Regions from separate parts of the Mesorhizobium sp. M0491 genome, predicted to be linked through region 3. Evidence: predicted binding sites of a transcription regulator. Region 3 holds the regulator's gene; each other region holds the start of a gene.

Region 1 (4,213 bases), on a different contig from region 3:
TCCCGGAGATAGTAGGAGCCCATCAGCCAATAGCTGCCGCCGCCCCAGTTGAAGACGGTGAGATCGCCCTTCAGCCGTCCGTCAAGACCGAGCATTGGCGCCAGGCCGGCCCGTCCGGGTTTCGGCAGCTTGCAGGCGAGCAGCCGGTCGAGCCAGGCTTCCGCACCTGGCCCCGCCACCGCATAGCGCGAATAGGCCGAGATATCGACGAGACCGGCGGCGCGCCGCACCTGCAGCGCCTCGTCGCCGACGATGTCGAAGGCGTTGGAGCGCCGCAGCGTCGTGTTCTCGGCAAATCCCATCGGCGCGAAATAGGCCGGGATTTCCAGCCCCCACGACGCTGTCCATTCGCATCCCGCGGCCGTCATGCCGTCATAGGCGCCGGGGCGTTTCAGCGGCCGGCCGGCGGGCAGCCGCTCATTGGGAAAGGTCATGACGAAGCGGCGCGAATAGAACTGGCGTGTCGTCTGCTTGAGATATTCCCGGTTGGCGGCGAAGGCGCCGTAGCGGGCGATGTCCATGCCAAAAATGTCGGCCTGCGGTTCGCCGTAAATCATCCATTCGGCCAGCGACTTGCCGACGCCGCCGCCCTGGCTGAAACCGGCCATGACGCCGCAGGCGACCCAGTAATTCTTCAGCCCCCGCACCGGCCCGACAATCGGATTGCCGTCCGGGGTGAAGGTGAAGGCACCGTTGACCCATTTGCGGATGCCGGCAGTCGCCAGGCAGGGGAAGCGCTCATGCGCCTTGGCGAGTTCCGGGCTGATGCGATCGATGTCTTCCGGGATCAGCTCGATGCCGTAGTCCCATGGCGCACCATCCATGTTCCAGTGCTTCGGATTCTGCTCGTAAACGCCCAGCAGCACGCCCTTGCGCTCCTGCCGGAGATACGAAAAGCCATCGAGATCGACGGCGATGCCGATTTCCCTGTCCAGCGCCGCGATCTCGGGAATGTCCTCAGTGATGAAATAATGGTGCTCCATCGGCGTCACCGGCAGGTCGACGCCGGCCATGCGGCCGAGCTGCTTTGCCCACAGCCCGCCGGCGTTGACGACGTGCTCGGCGATGATGGTGCCCTGCTCCGTGACGACATCCCAGCGACCGTCGGCGCGCGCCATCAGCTCGACGACCCGGTTGCGCAGGATGATGTCGGCGCCGCGCTTTTTTGCAGCGCCGGCATAGGCATGCGTCGTGCCGTACGGGTCGAGATGGCCTTCGTTGGAATCATGCAGCCCGCCAAGCACACCGGTGACGTCGACGATCGGGCAGATCGTCTTGATCTCATCGGGCGTTACCAACCTAGCGGTCTCGATGCCGACCGACTGGAACACCGCCCAGGCCGATTTCAGCCACTCCCAGCGCGCGGGATCGCTGGCGATGTTGACGCCGCCGGTCATATGCAGGCCGATATCCCAGCCGGATTCGGCCTCGATCTCGCGGTAGAGATTGATGGTGTAGTCCTGCAGCGCCGCGACGTTGGGGTCGGCGTTGAGCGCGTGGAACCCGGCCGCCGCGTGCCAGGTCGAGCCGGCCGTCAGTTCGGCACGCTCGATCAGCGCCACATCGCTCCAGCCGAAACGCGTCAGGTGGTAGAGGACCGAGGCCCCGACCACGCCACCCCCAATGACGACTGCGCGGTAGTGCGACTTCAAGGCTTCCCTCCACGGTTAGTCCGAAGGCTGGACCATATACGCACTGGACATAAGTGTCTAGTTCCGCGCGCGCGCATCGTTTTTCGTCGACCGCCGGCATGCACTGCGTGCTGTCACGCAAGCATCATGTTCGCGCCGTAGACCGCGTTTCGGGGAGGCGCGCGCGGCACCATCGGTGTCGCACCTCTTTCAGTTTTTCATCCCGCGGCCGCTCCGGCACATCCATCACAAAGAGGATTATCCATGAAACACCTGTACCGAACCGCGTCGCTCGGCGTCGCGCTGGCCTTGTTCACCGCCTTGACGCCGGCCCTCGCCGACAGCACCGCGACCGTCGGCGGCACGAGCTTTGTCAACAAAGGGCTGGTCGGCGTCGGTCGCATCGCGGCCGCTCAGCGCGACAAGTTCGGCGAGACGTTTGGTTCGGGCTCCGGCATGGCGATCGACACATCAGGCTGGACGCATGATGCTGGCGGCTACAAAGGCTCGCTCTGGCTGCTGCCGGACCGCGGCTACAATGTGGTCGGCACGACCGACTACCGGCCGCGCCTCAACACGATCGGCATCGAATTCACGCCGACTGCATTGGGTGCGGCACCTGCTGCCGGCCAGGAGCAGACGGGCGTCAAGGCGACGCTTGCCGACACTATGCTGCTCACCGACGACAAGGGCGCTGATGCCACAGGCCTCGATCCGCTCAACGGCGTGCGCGCGGCAAGCGGCGACATGCCGATCCTGCCGCAAGCCGACAATGGCAAGCTGGCGCTCGACAACGAGGCGATCGTGCGGCTGCCCGATGGTTCGATGTTCATCTCCGACGAATACGGCCCGAACATCTATCGGTTTTCCGCCGACGGGCATCTGCTGTCGGCAACCCAGCCCCCGGCCGCCCTCGTGCCGATGCGCCACGGCACGCCGAACTTCGCCTCGGACAATCCGGGACCCGGTGCCGCCGAGCCCGATCCGAAGGATCCCGAAACCGGCCGCCAGAACAACCAAGGCCTCGAAGGCATGGCAATGACGCCAGACGGCAAGTTCCTGATCGCCGTGCTGCAGTCGGCGCCCCGGCAGGACGGCGGCGATTCGCCCGCCACGCGCCAGAACACCCGCGCCCTGGTCTACGACGCATCCGACCTCGGCCATCTCAAGCTGGCGCATGAGTATGTCGTGCCGCTGCCGGTGTTCAAGGATGCCAAGGGCAAGACCAAGGTCGCCGCGCAGAGCGAGATCGTGGCACTGTCGGATCAGACCTTCCTGATGCTGGCGCGCGACAGCGGCAACGGCCAGGGCCTGAAGGGCGATGCCTCGCTCTATCGCCAGGTCAACGTCGTCGACCTATCCACCGCGACCGACATCGCCGACAGCGCCTTCGATGCCGCTGACAAGCCGGTCGCCCCCAAGGGCGTCGTCGACCCATCGGTGACACCGGCCAAGCTGACGCCATTCATCGACATCAACGACAGTGCCGAGCTCGGCCGCTTCGGCCTGCACAATGGCGCGCCGAACGACAAGAACAACCTGTCGGAGAAGTGGGAGGCGATGTCGGTGGTTAGCGTGATCGATGCGAAGCTGCCCGACGACTACTTCCTGTTCGTCGCCAACGACAACGACTTCCTTGCCCAGGACGGTTTCCAGGTTGCCGCGCCCTACAAGGCGGAAGACGGCGCCAATGTCGACACCATGTTCCTGGTCTATCAGGTCACGCTGCCGGGTCTGGCCAAGAAGTAACGACCACTGCACGGACGGGCGCGCTTGGCGCGTCCGCTGGGGCAGCGGCTGATATGAACGGGGGGCAGCGGCTTTCAGCCGTGCGGCGCGTTCGCAAGGGTGCATCTCGGTCCCGCCTGCGATATCATCGTGGACTGGATCCCAAATCACCATCTGCCGAGCTGCCCGCCATGGACGAAAAAATGCCCGCGCGCCGGCGCACCGGCGACCTGACCAGCGGCCCGATCCCGCGCACGCTTCTGCTGTTCGCCTTGCCGGTGCTCGGCTCCAACGTGCTGCAGTCGCTCAACGGATCGATCAACGCCGTCTGGGTCGGCCGTTTCCTCGGCGAATCGGCGCTGACCGCCACCTCCAACGCCAACCTCGTCCTGTTCCTGATCCTCGGCACTGTGTTTGGCATCGGCATGGCGGCCACCATTCTGGTGGCCCAGTCGGTCGGTGCCCGCGACCTGCCCGAGGCGCGCCGCATCGTCGGCACCAGCGCGACGTTCTTCTTCCTCGTCTCGGTTATCTTCGCGGTCTGCGGCTGGATCTGGGTCGACGCCATTCTCAACACGCTCGGCACACCGGCCGATGCCTTGCCGCTGGCCCGGTCCTATCTGCGCATCATCTTCGTCGCCGTGCCGATGATGAACCTTCTGTCCTTCGTCATGACCGTGCTGCGCGGTGCCGGCGATTCACGCACGCCCTTCTTCTTCATGGCTCTGGCCGTCGTCCTCGACATCGTGCTCAACCCATTGCTCATCGCCGGCATCGGGCCGTTTCCCGAACTCGGTATCGCCGGCTCCGCCACGTCGACGCTGATCGGCCAGACGGTAAGCGTGATCGCCATC
Region 2 (4,213 bases), on a different contig from region 3:
GCGCTACATGCATTCGAACGGCGCCTCGTTCTTCTTCGTCGCCGTCTACATCCACATCTTCCGTGGCCTCTATTACGGCTCCTACAAGGCGCCGCGCGAACTGCTCTGGATCCTCGGCTGCATCATCTATCTCCTGATGATGGCGACCGGTTTCATGGGCTACGTGCTGCCATGGGGCCAGATGAGCTTCTGGGGCGCCACCGTCATCACCGGCTTCTTCAGCGCCATTCCGCTGGTCGGCGACTGGATTCAGCAGCTGCTGCTCGGCGGCTTTGCCGTCGACAACCCGACGCTGAACCGTTTCTTTGCGCTGCACTATCTGTTGCCGTTCATGATTGCCGGCGTCGTCGTTTTGCACATCTGGGCGCTGCATGTCGTGGGCCAGTCGAACCCGACGGGTATCGAGGTCAAGTCGAAGACCGACACTGTCGCCTTCACCCCCTACGCGACCATCAAGGACGCGTTCGGCATGATCGTGTTCCTGTTCTTCTTCGCTTATTTCGTCTTCTACCTGCCGAACTATCTCGGCCATCCCGACAACTACATCGTCGCCAACCCGCTGAAGACGCCGGCCCACATCGTGCCCGAATGGTACTTCCTGCCGTTCTACGCGATCCTGCGCGCCATCACCTTCAATGTCGGGCCGATCAACTCCAAGCTCGGCGGCGTGCTGTGCATGTTCGGCGCCATCGTCATGTTGTTCCTGGTGCCGTGGCTCGACACTTCGAAGGTACGCTCGGCCGTTTACCGGCCCTGGTACAAGCTGTTCTTCTGGTTGTTCGTGGCCGATGCCATCCTGCTTGGCTGGCTGGGCTCGCAGCCGGCCGAAGGCAGCTATGTGTTCATGGCGCAGATGGCGACATTGTTCTACTTCGCCTTCTTCCTGATCGCGCTGCCGGTGCTCGGCCTGATCGAGACGCCGCGACGGCTGCCGAACTCGATCACCGAGGCGGTGCTCGAGAAGAACAAGGGCGGCAGCGGACATCCGGCGGGCGCTACGGCGGCTCCGGAAACCAAAGGCTGAGCGGGTAGAGAATCTAAGGGGATTTGGCATGAAAAAGATTCTCACCTCGCTGGCGCTGATCGGCCTCGTGGCGGTCGCCGCTGGGGCCGCGGGCACTCGGGCGATCGCCGCCGAAGAGGCACACAATGTGGCCAATCCGACGCATTTCCCGATCGACGAGCCAAAGGAAATGGACTGGAGTTTCACCGGCCCATTCGGCACTTACGACAAGGCGCAGTTGCAGCGCGGCCTCAAGGTCTACAAGGAAGTCTGCTCGGCCTGCCATTCGATGAACCTGGTGGCGTTCCGCACGCTGTCGGACCTCGGCTATTCCGATGCGCAGATCAAGACGCTGTCGGCCGAGTACACAATCCATGACGGCCCCAACGATGCCGGCGACATGTTCGACCGTCCCGGCAAGCCGTCCGACCATTTCCCGCCGCCCTTCGCCAATGAGGAAGCGGCTGCTGCTTCCAATGGCGGCGCTGCCCCGCCCGACATGTCGCTGCTGGCCAAGGCGCGCGGCGTCGAGCGCGGCTTTCCGCAATTCGTCTTCGACATCTTCACACAATACGATGCCGGCGGTCCCGACTATATCCACTCGCTGCTGACCGGCTACGACCAGACGCCGCCGGCCGGCATGGTGATCCCGGAAGGCACCCACTACAATCCGTACTTCATGTCCGGCGTGTCGCTGAAAATGCCCAAGCCGCTCTCCGACGGCCAGGTGACCTATGATGACGGTGCGCCGCAGACCGTCGACCAGTATTCCCGCGACGTCTCCGCCTTCCTGGCGTGGGCGGCCGAGCCGCATATGGAAGACCGCAAGAAGACCGGTTTTCGCGTTCTGGTGTTCCTGCTTTTGTTCGGCGCGCTGGTCTATCTCACCAAGCGCAAGGTGTGGGAAGGCGTGGCCCACTAGGCCATACAATCAAGTGATCGCGAAGGGCGCCGAGAGGCGCCCTTTTGCATTTCCGGAGGCTGGTCATGTCACATGGCCGTCATCGCATCCGGCGATCCTGTGCTGCTCTCATCAAAGGATCGCATTCATGAAAAGATACGCATCGCTCGCGGCAGGCCTGTTGCTGCTCATCCTCGGCTCGGCAGCGCAAGCGGAAGACGCCCAGCCCTTCGTCACCAACAAGGACGTCGACCTGACGATGATCCTGCCGCCGCCGCCGGCAAACGATTCGGCGCAGACCAAGGCCGAACTCGGCGAGGTGCTGACGCTGCAGGTGACGCGCACCCCGGAGATGGTCGCCAGCGCGGTGGCTGATGCCGAGGAGAATGTCTGGCGCTTTGCCGACGTCATGGGGCCGAAATTCAACAAGGAAACGCTGCCGAAATTCAGCGCTTTCTTCGATCGCGTGGTGGCTACTGAAGGGGCTGTAGTCGACCCGGCCAAGGATGTCTGGAAGCGCCCGCGCCCGCATCAGCTCAGCGATCTCGTCAAGCCGGCGGTCAAGCTGTCGAGCTCCGGTTCCTGGCCGTCCGGCCATGCCACCGTAGGCACGATGATGGGCATCATCCTGTCCGACATGGTCCCGGAAAAGCGCGCCGAGATCATGGCGCGTGCGGCCGAATACGCCCACAACCGCGAGGTCGGCGGCATCCACTATGCGTCCGACGTCGAGATGGGCAAGATTTCCGGCAGCGTTATTGCCGCGGTCCTGCTCAACCGGGACGACTTCAAGGCTGAATATGAAGTGGCCAGGGCCGAGCTTCGTTCCGATCTCGGCATGTAATCCTCGTCAGCCGGATTTAGACGGGAAGGGGCGCTTAAGGCGCTCCTTTTTTGTTAACGCTCGTGCTCAAGCGAAAGTTCGGCAATTAGTCCGTTGGCATGGCGGCATCAGGTTGATATTCGACGCATCGAACGGTGGCGAGAAGCTCGTCCCGCCATGGCCTTTGGAATTCGATGATGCGGCTCAGCGACTGTCACAACTTTTCCGATTTCCGGCGGATGGCACAGCAGCGGCTGCCCGGGCCGATCTTCAACTACATCGACGGCGCGGCCGACGATGAGGTCACCTATCGCCGCAACACCGAAAGCTTCGAGACCTGCGACCTTGTTCCCAACGTGCTGCGCGGAGTGAGCGAGGTCGACATGTCGGTGACGGTCATGGGCCAGAAGCTGGCGATGCCGTTCTATTGCTCGCCGACCGCCTTGCAGCGCCTGTTCCACCATCAGGGTGAGCGCGCGGTCGCCAGGGCCGCCGCCAAATACGGCACCATGTTCGGCGTCTCCTCGCTTGGCACCGTCAGCCTCGAGGAGGCGCGCGGCATCAGCAGCAGCCCACAGGTCTACCAGTTCTATTTCCACCGGGACCGAGGTCTTAACCGGGCGATGATGCAGCGCGCAAAGGCGGTCGGCGTCGAGGTGATGATGCTGACCGTCGACAGCATCACCGGGGGAAACCGCGAGCGCGACAAACGCACCGGCTTTGCCATTCCCTTCAAGCTCAATCTCGCCGGAATGGCGCAGTTCGCGCTCAAGCCGGCCTGGGCGATCAATTATTTCACCCATGAGGGGTTCAAGCTGCCGCAGCTCGACGAGCATGTCGACATGGGTGGCGGCACGATGTCGATCAGCCGCTACTTCACCGAGATGCTAGACCCGTCGATGACGTGGGACGACGTGGCCGAGATGGTCAAGCTTTGGTCGGGTCCGTTCTGCCTCAAGGGCGTCATATCGGTGGAGGATGCAAGACGCGCCGTCGACATCGGCTGCAGCGGCATTGTGCTGTCGAACCATGGCGGGCGGCAGCTGGATGGCTCGCGGGCGGCGTTCGATCAGCTTGCCGAGATCGTCGACGCCGTTGGCGACAGGATCGACGTCATCATGGATGGCGGCGTGCAGCGCGGCACCCATGTGCTGAAGGCGCTGTCGCTCGGTGCCAAGGCCGTCGGCGTCGGACGCTACTATCTGTTCCCGCTCGCGGCGGCAGGCCAGCCCGGGGTCGAACGGGCGCTTGAGCAGATGCGGGTCGAGATCGAACGCGGCATGAAGCTGATGGGCTGCAGTTCGATCGAACAATTGTCGCGCAAGAACGTCCGTTTCAGGTAATCTCGACCCATGAAATCCTCCCTCGAAGACACATTGCTCGCCGCGATCCGCACCATTCCGGATTATCCCAAGCCCGGCATCCTGTTTCGCGACATCACCACGCTGCTCGGCAATGCGCGCGCCTTCCGCCGCGCCATCGACGA
Region 3 (4,213 bases):
CCGCGGTGCCGTCAATCGTCTTCGGCTTGCTCGGCCTCGCGGTGTTCATCAATTTCCTGGGCATGCCGCGCTCCGCCGCTTTCGTCGGCGGCCTGGTGCTGACACTGATGACGCTGCCGACGATCATCATCGCCACGCGCGCCGCACTTGCCGCGGTGCCGCCGTCGATCCGCTCGGCGGCTCTCGGTCTTGGCGCCTCCAAGATGCAGATGGTGTTCCAGCACATCCTGCCGCTTGCCGCGCCCGGCATCCTCACCGGCACCATCATCGGTCTGGCGCGTGCGCTCGGCGAAACCGCGCCTCTGCTGCTGATCGGCATGGTCGCCTTCGTCGCCGATCCACCGACGACGCCTTTCGATCCGGCCACCGCGCTGCCGGTGCAGATCTATATGTGGGCGAACGAGGCCGAACGCGCCTTCGTCGAGCGCATGTCGGGCGCCATCATCATCCTGCTCGTCTTCCTCATGGCCATGAACATCACCGCGATCGTGCTTCGGCGTCGGTTCGAGCGGCGCTGGTAGAAAAAAGGCATCTTGGTATGAACATCATGACCGAACAGTCCCTTGAAAACGCAGTGGGCGACAAGATGAAGTCGAACGAAGTAATCAAAATGCGCGGCGACAAGGTCGGCGTGTTCTATGGCGAGAAGCAGGCGCTGTTCGACGTCGATCTCGACGTCCGCCTGAACCAGGTGACGGCGCTGATCGGCCCCTCCGGCTGCGGCAAGTCCACCTTCCTGCGCTGCCTCAACCGCATGAACGACACCATCGATTCAGCACGGGTAACCGGCAAGATAACGCTCGACGAAGAAGACATCTACGACAAGAACATCGATGTCGTCGAACTCAGGGCGCGCGTCGGCATGGTGTTCCAGAAACCCAATCCGTTCCCCAAATCGATCTACGAGAACGTTGCCTATGGTCCGCGCATCCACGGATTGGCCAAGCGCAAGGCCGACATGGATCAGATCGTAGAGTCGAGCCTGAAGAAGGCGGCGATCTGGAACGAGGTCAAGGACCGTTTGCAAGAACCTGGCACGGGTCTTTCCGGTGGCCAGCAGCAGCGTCTGTGCATTGCACGCGCCATCGCCGTGTCACCCGAGGTGATCCTGATGGACGAACCGTGTTCGGCGCTCGACCCGATCGCCACTGCTCGCGTCGAGGAACTGATCGACGAACTGCGTCAGAACTATACCATCGTCATCGTCACCCATTCGATGCAGCAGGCAGCACGCGTGTCGCAGCGCACCGCGATGTTCCATCTAGGCTATCTGGTCGAGGAGGGCGCCACCGACAAGATGTTCACCACCCCCGACGACAAACGCACCCAGGACTACATCACCGGCCGGTTCGGCTGAGCTCAGGCATACGAGGGACGAAGATCATGGGTGAACATACCGTCGCATCTTTCGATGAGGATCTGGAGCAGATCAGCCAGCTGATCCGCGACATGGGCGATCTCGCCTGCTCGATGGTCAGTGGCTCGACCAGGGCTTTGCTCAATTCGGACAATGCGCTGGCGCAGCGCGTGGTTTCCGATGATGCCATCATGGATGCACGCCAGCGCGAGCTGGACGATCGCGCCATCACGCTGATCGCCAAGCGCCAGCCAATGGCCAACGATCTGCGTGCGGTGGTCGGTTCGATCCGCATGGCCGGCGACCTTGAGCGCATCGGCGACCTTGCCAAGAACATCGCCAAGCGCGTCGGCACTGTCGGGCTGAGTGTCACGCCGCACGACCTTTCGCATTCGATCGACGCGATGGCGCAACTGGTGCTGATCCAGGTGCAGGGGGTCGTGGACGAGTATGCCGCCGCCGACCCGGCAGCGCTTGCCACGCTCAGAAACAATGACGAACGCATCGACGTCAAATACACCTCGGTGTTCCGTGAGCTGCTGACCTACATGATGGAAGATCCCCGCAACATCACGGCGTGCACGCACTTGTTGTTCTGCGCCAAGAACCTCGAGCGGATCGGCGATCACGTGACCAACATCGCCGAAAATGCCTATTATGTTTTGACCGGCACGCAGTTGCCAGCCAATCGTCCGAAGCAGGACGAGACGGCAATGTCCGCGCCAGCGGCATAACAGGGGTGACCAGCCGATGATCGCACCACGCATCATGGTGGTGGAGGATGAGGAGCCGCTAGGCGTGCTGCTCCGCTACAATCTTGAATCCGAAGGTTACCAGGTCGAGGTGGTGACGCGCGGCGACGAGGCCGAAATCCGGCTGCAGGAGAACGTTCCCGATCTTCTGGTGCTCGACTGGATGGTGCCTGCGGTTTCCGGTATCGAACTCTGCCGGCGCCTGCGAATGCGTCCCGAGACCGAGCGGCTGCCGATCATCATGCTGACCGCGCGAGGCGAGGAAAGCGACCGCGTGCGCGGCCTGTCGACCGGTGCCGACGACTATCTGGTCAAGCCCTTCTCGACGCCGGAGTTCATGGCCAGGGTCAAGGCGCTGCTGCGCCGGGCCAAGCCGGAAGTGCTGTCCAGCGTGCTAAAGGTCGGCGACATCGTGCTCGATCGCGAGTCGCACCGGGTCTATCGCAAGAAGAGCGAGATCCGGCTCGGGCCGACCGAGTTCCGCCTGCTCGAATTCATGATGCGCCATCCAGGCCGCGTGTTCTCGCGCAGCCAGTTGCTCGACAATGTCTGGGGCGAAACGATCTACATTGACGAGCGCACGGTCGACGTACATGTCGGGCGGCTGCGCAAGGCGGTCAACAACGGCCGCATGCCTGATGTCATCCGCACGATCCGTGGGGCGGGCTACGCGATCAGGGAAGACTAGGTGGCTGTTCCGTCCCGATAGATCGGGAAAACTCGATTAGCACGCGGTCGCCAACAGCCGGTGGAATGTTGCACTCGTCTCATCGATGGGGAGCGAGCACGTGACGACAGGAGCGGTCATCCTCATCAGGTTTCGAATGACTGCATTTGGACCAAAGCGACAGGCAGCTTCTCGCGTTCCTCGATCTCCCAAACTCTCTATTGGGCCCCGGCTGGCCGCAGGAACCACGGCGAATTACTTGGTACGTCGCCATCTTGCCCGCAGGCTCCGACCAGAAAGCCACGCAAGAATGACTTTGAGTTAATTTAGATATACGTTCGTCGGATGACGCGTATTCTGCAGAAATATACAATTTTAATAAATTACTTCAAATTATTGCGAGTCCTCTCCTCTTTATTCATTGCTCGTCTGTCGATTTCTCAACGCGATCTCGGATCTAATGACGATTCTGTGGAACGATCTCGTTCTTTGCAGCGTTGCTTGGAAGCGGTCGCCGGACTTTTGACCAGGTCGGGCACCATTGGGAAGGATTTCTGATGAGCACGGTCTTAAATGCCAAGGGCATCCCTCTTGCCTACACCGGCGCTTCCACTCATTGGTTCTCGGCCACCGGGTCTGGACCGGAACTGCATGGCACCTCCGGCAACGACTCCTTCTGGGGAGACACCGGCGTCACTGTCACGATCTACGGTGGCGCCGGCGACGACTACTATCATCTCTATTCCACCAACAATAAGGTGGTCGAGGATCCTGGGGCAGGGATCGACACGATCGACACATGGATGAGCTACAAGCTCCCCGACAATTTCGAGAACCTCGTCGTTACCGGCACCAACCGATTTGCGTTCGGAAATGCGGTGGACAACATCATCAAGGGCGGGTCGGGTCACCAGACGCTGGATGGCGGCAAGGGAAATGATGTCCTGATCGGCGGCGATGGCGCCGATACTTTCGCCATCTCCAAAGGTAATGGAAGCGATCTTATCTTCGACTTCGGTGCGACCGATGCGGTCCGGCTTGACGGCTACGACTTCACTTCGTTCGATGCCGTCCGTTCACAGATGGTCCAGGTGGAATCGAACGTGATGCTGAACCTCGGATCCGACGAGATCCTGGTGTTCAAGAATACGACCATCGACAAGCTGCAGCCCACCCAGTTCGAACTTCCGATCGACAAGTCCGCAATGACGCTGTCCTTCTCCGACGATTTCAACACGCTGAGCCTTCGGGACGGGCAGGACGGCACCTGGAATTCCAATTTCTGGTGGGGAGCGCCGAACGGCAGCACGTTGAGCAGCAATGGTGAGTTGCAGTGGTATATCGACGCCAATTATGGCCCGACGAGTTCGGTCCATCCGTTCAGCGTTGAGAACGGCGTCCTCACCATCACCGCCGCGCAGGCGCCGGAGGACATCA

Evidence for each region. The regulator PhoB, encoded in region 3, activates phosphate uptake and scavenging genes when phosphate is short. The targets are predictions, from matches to a motif close to TGTCATNNANCTGTCAT.
Region 1: the regulator PhoB is predicted to act here: its motif matches at 1,764-1,780, upstream of NKI69_RS21165 (esterase-like activity of phytase family protein).
Region 2: the regulator PhoB is predicted to act here: its motif matches at 1,992-2,008, upstream of NKI69_RS13900 (acid phosphatase).

Annotation. Positions count from the first base shown of each region.
Region 1 covers NZ_JAMYRE010000016.1:31,923-36,135, forward strand. Annotated here, with positions in the region: gene NKI69_RS21160 (GcvT family protein) at 1-1,652, opposite strand, end outside; gene NKI69_RS21165 (esterase-like activity of phytase family protein) at 1,896-3,380, shown strand; gene NKI69_RS21170 (MATE family efflux transporter) at 3,551-4,213, shown strand, end outside.
Region 2 covers NZ_JAMYRE010000009.1:131,364-135,576, reverse strand. Annotated here, with positions in the region: gene NKI69_RS13910 (cytochrome b) at 1-1,024, shown strand, start outside; gene NKI69_RS13905 (cytochrome c1) at 1,053-1,925, shown strand; gene NKI69_RS13900 (acid phosphatase) at 2,053-2,748, shown strand; gene NKI69_RS13895 (alpha-hydroxy acid oxidase) at 2,925-4,070, shown strand; gene NKI69_RS13890 (adenine phosphoribosyltransferase) at 4,080-4,213, shown strand, end outside.
Region 3 covers NZ_JAMYRE010000015.1:78,470-82,682, reverse strand. Annotated here, with positions in the region: gene pstA (phosphate ABC transporter permease PstA) at 1-521, shown strand, start outside; gene pstB (phosphate ABC transporter ATP-binding protein PstB) at 539-1,357, shown strand; gene phoU (phosphate signaling complex protein PhoU) at 1,384-2,091, shown strand; gene phoB (phosphate regulon transcriptional regulator PhoB) at 2,108-2,797, shown strand; gene eglC (endo-1,3-1,4-beta-glycanase EglC) at 3,334-4,213, shown strand, end outside.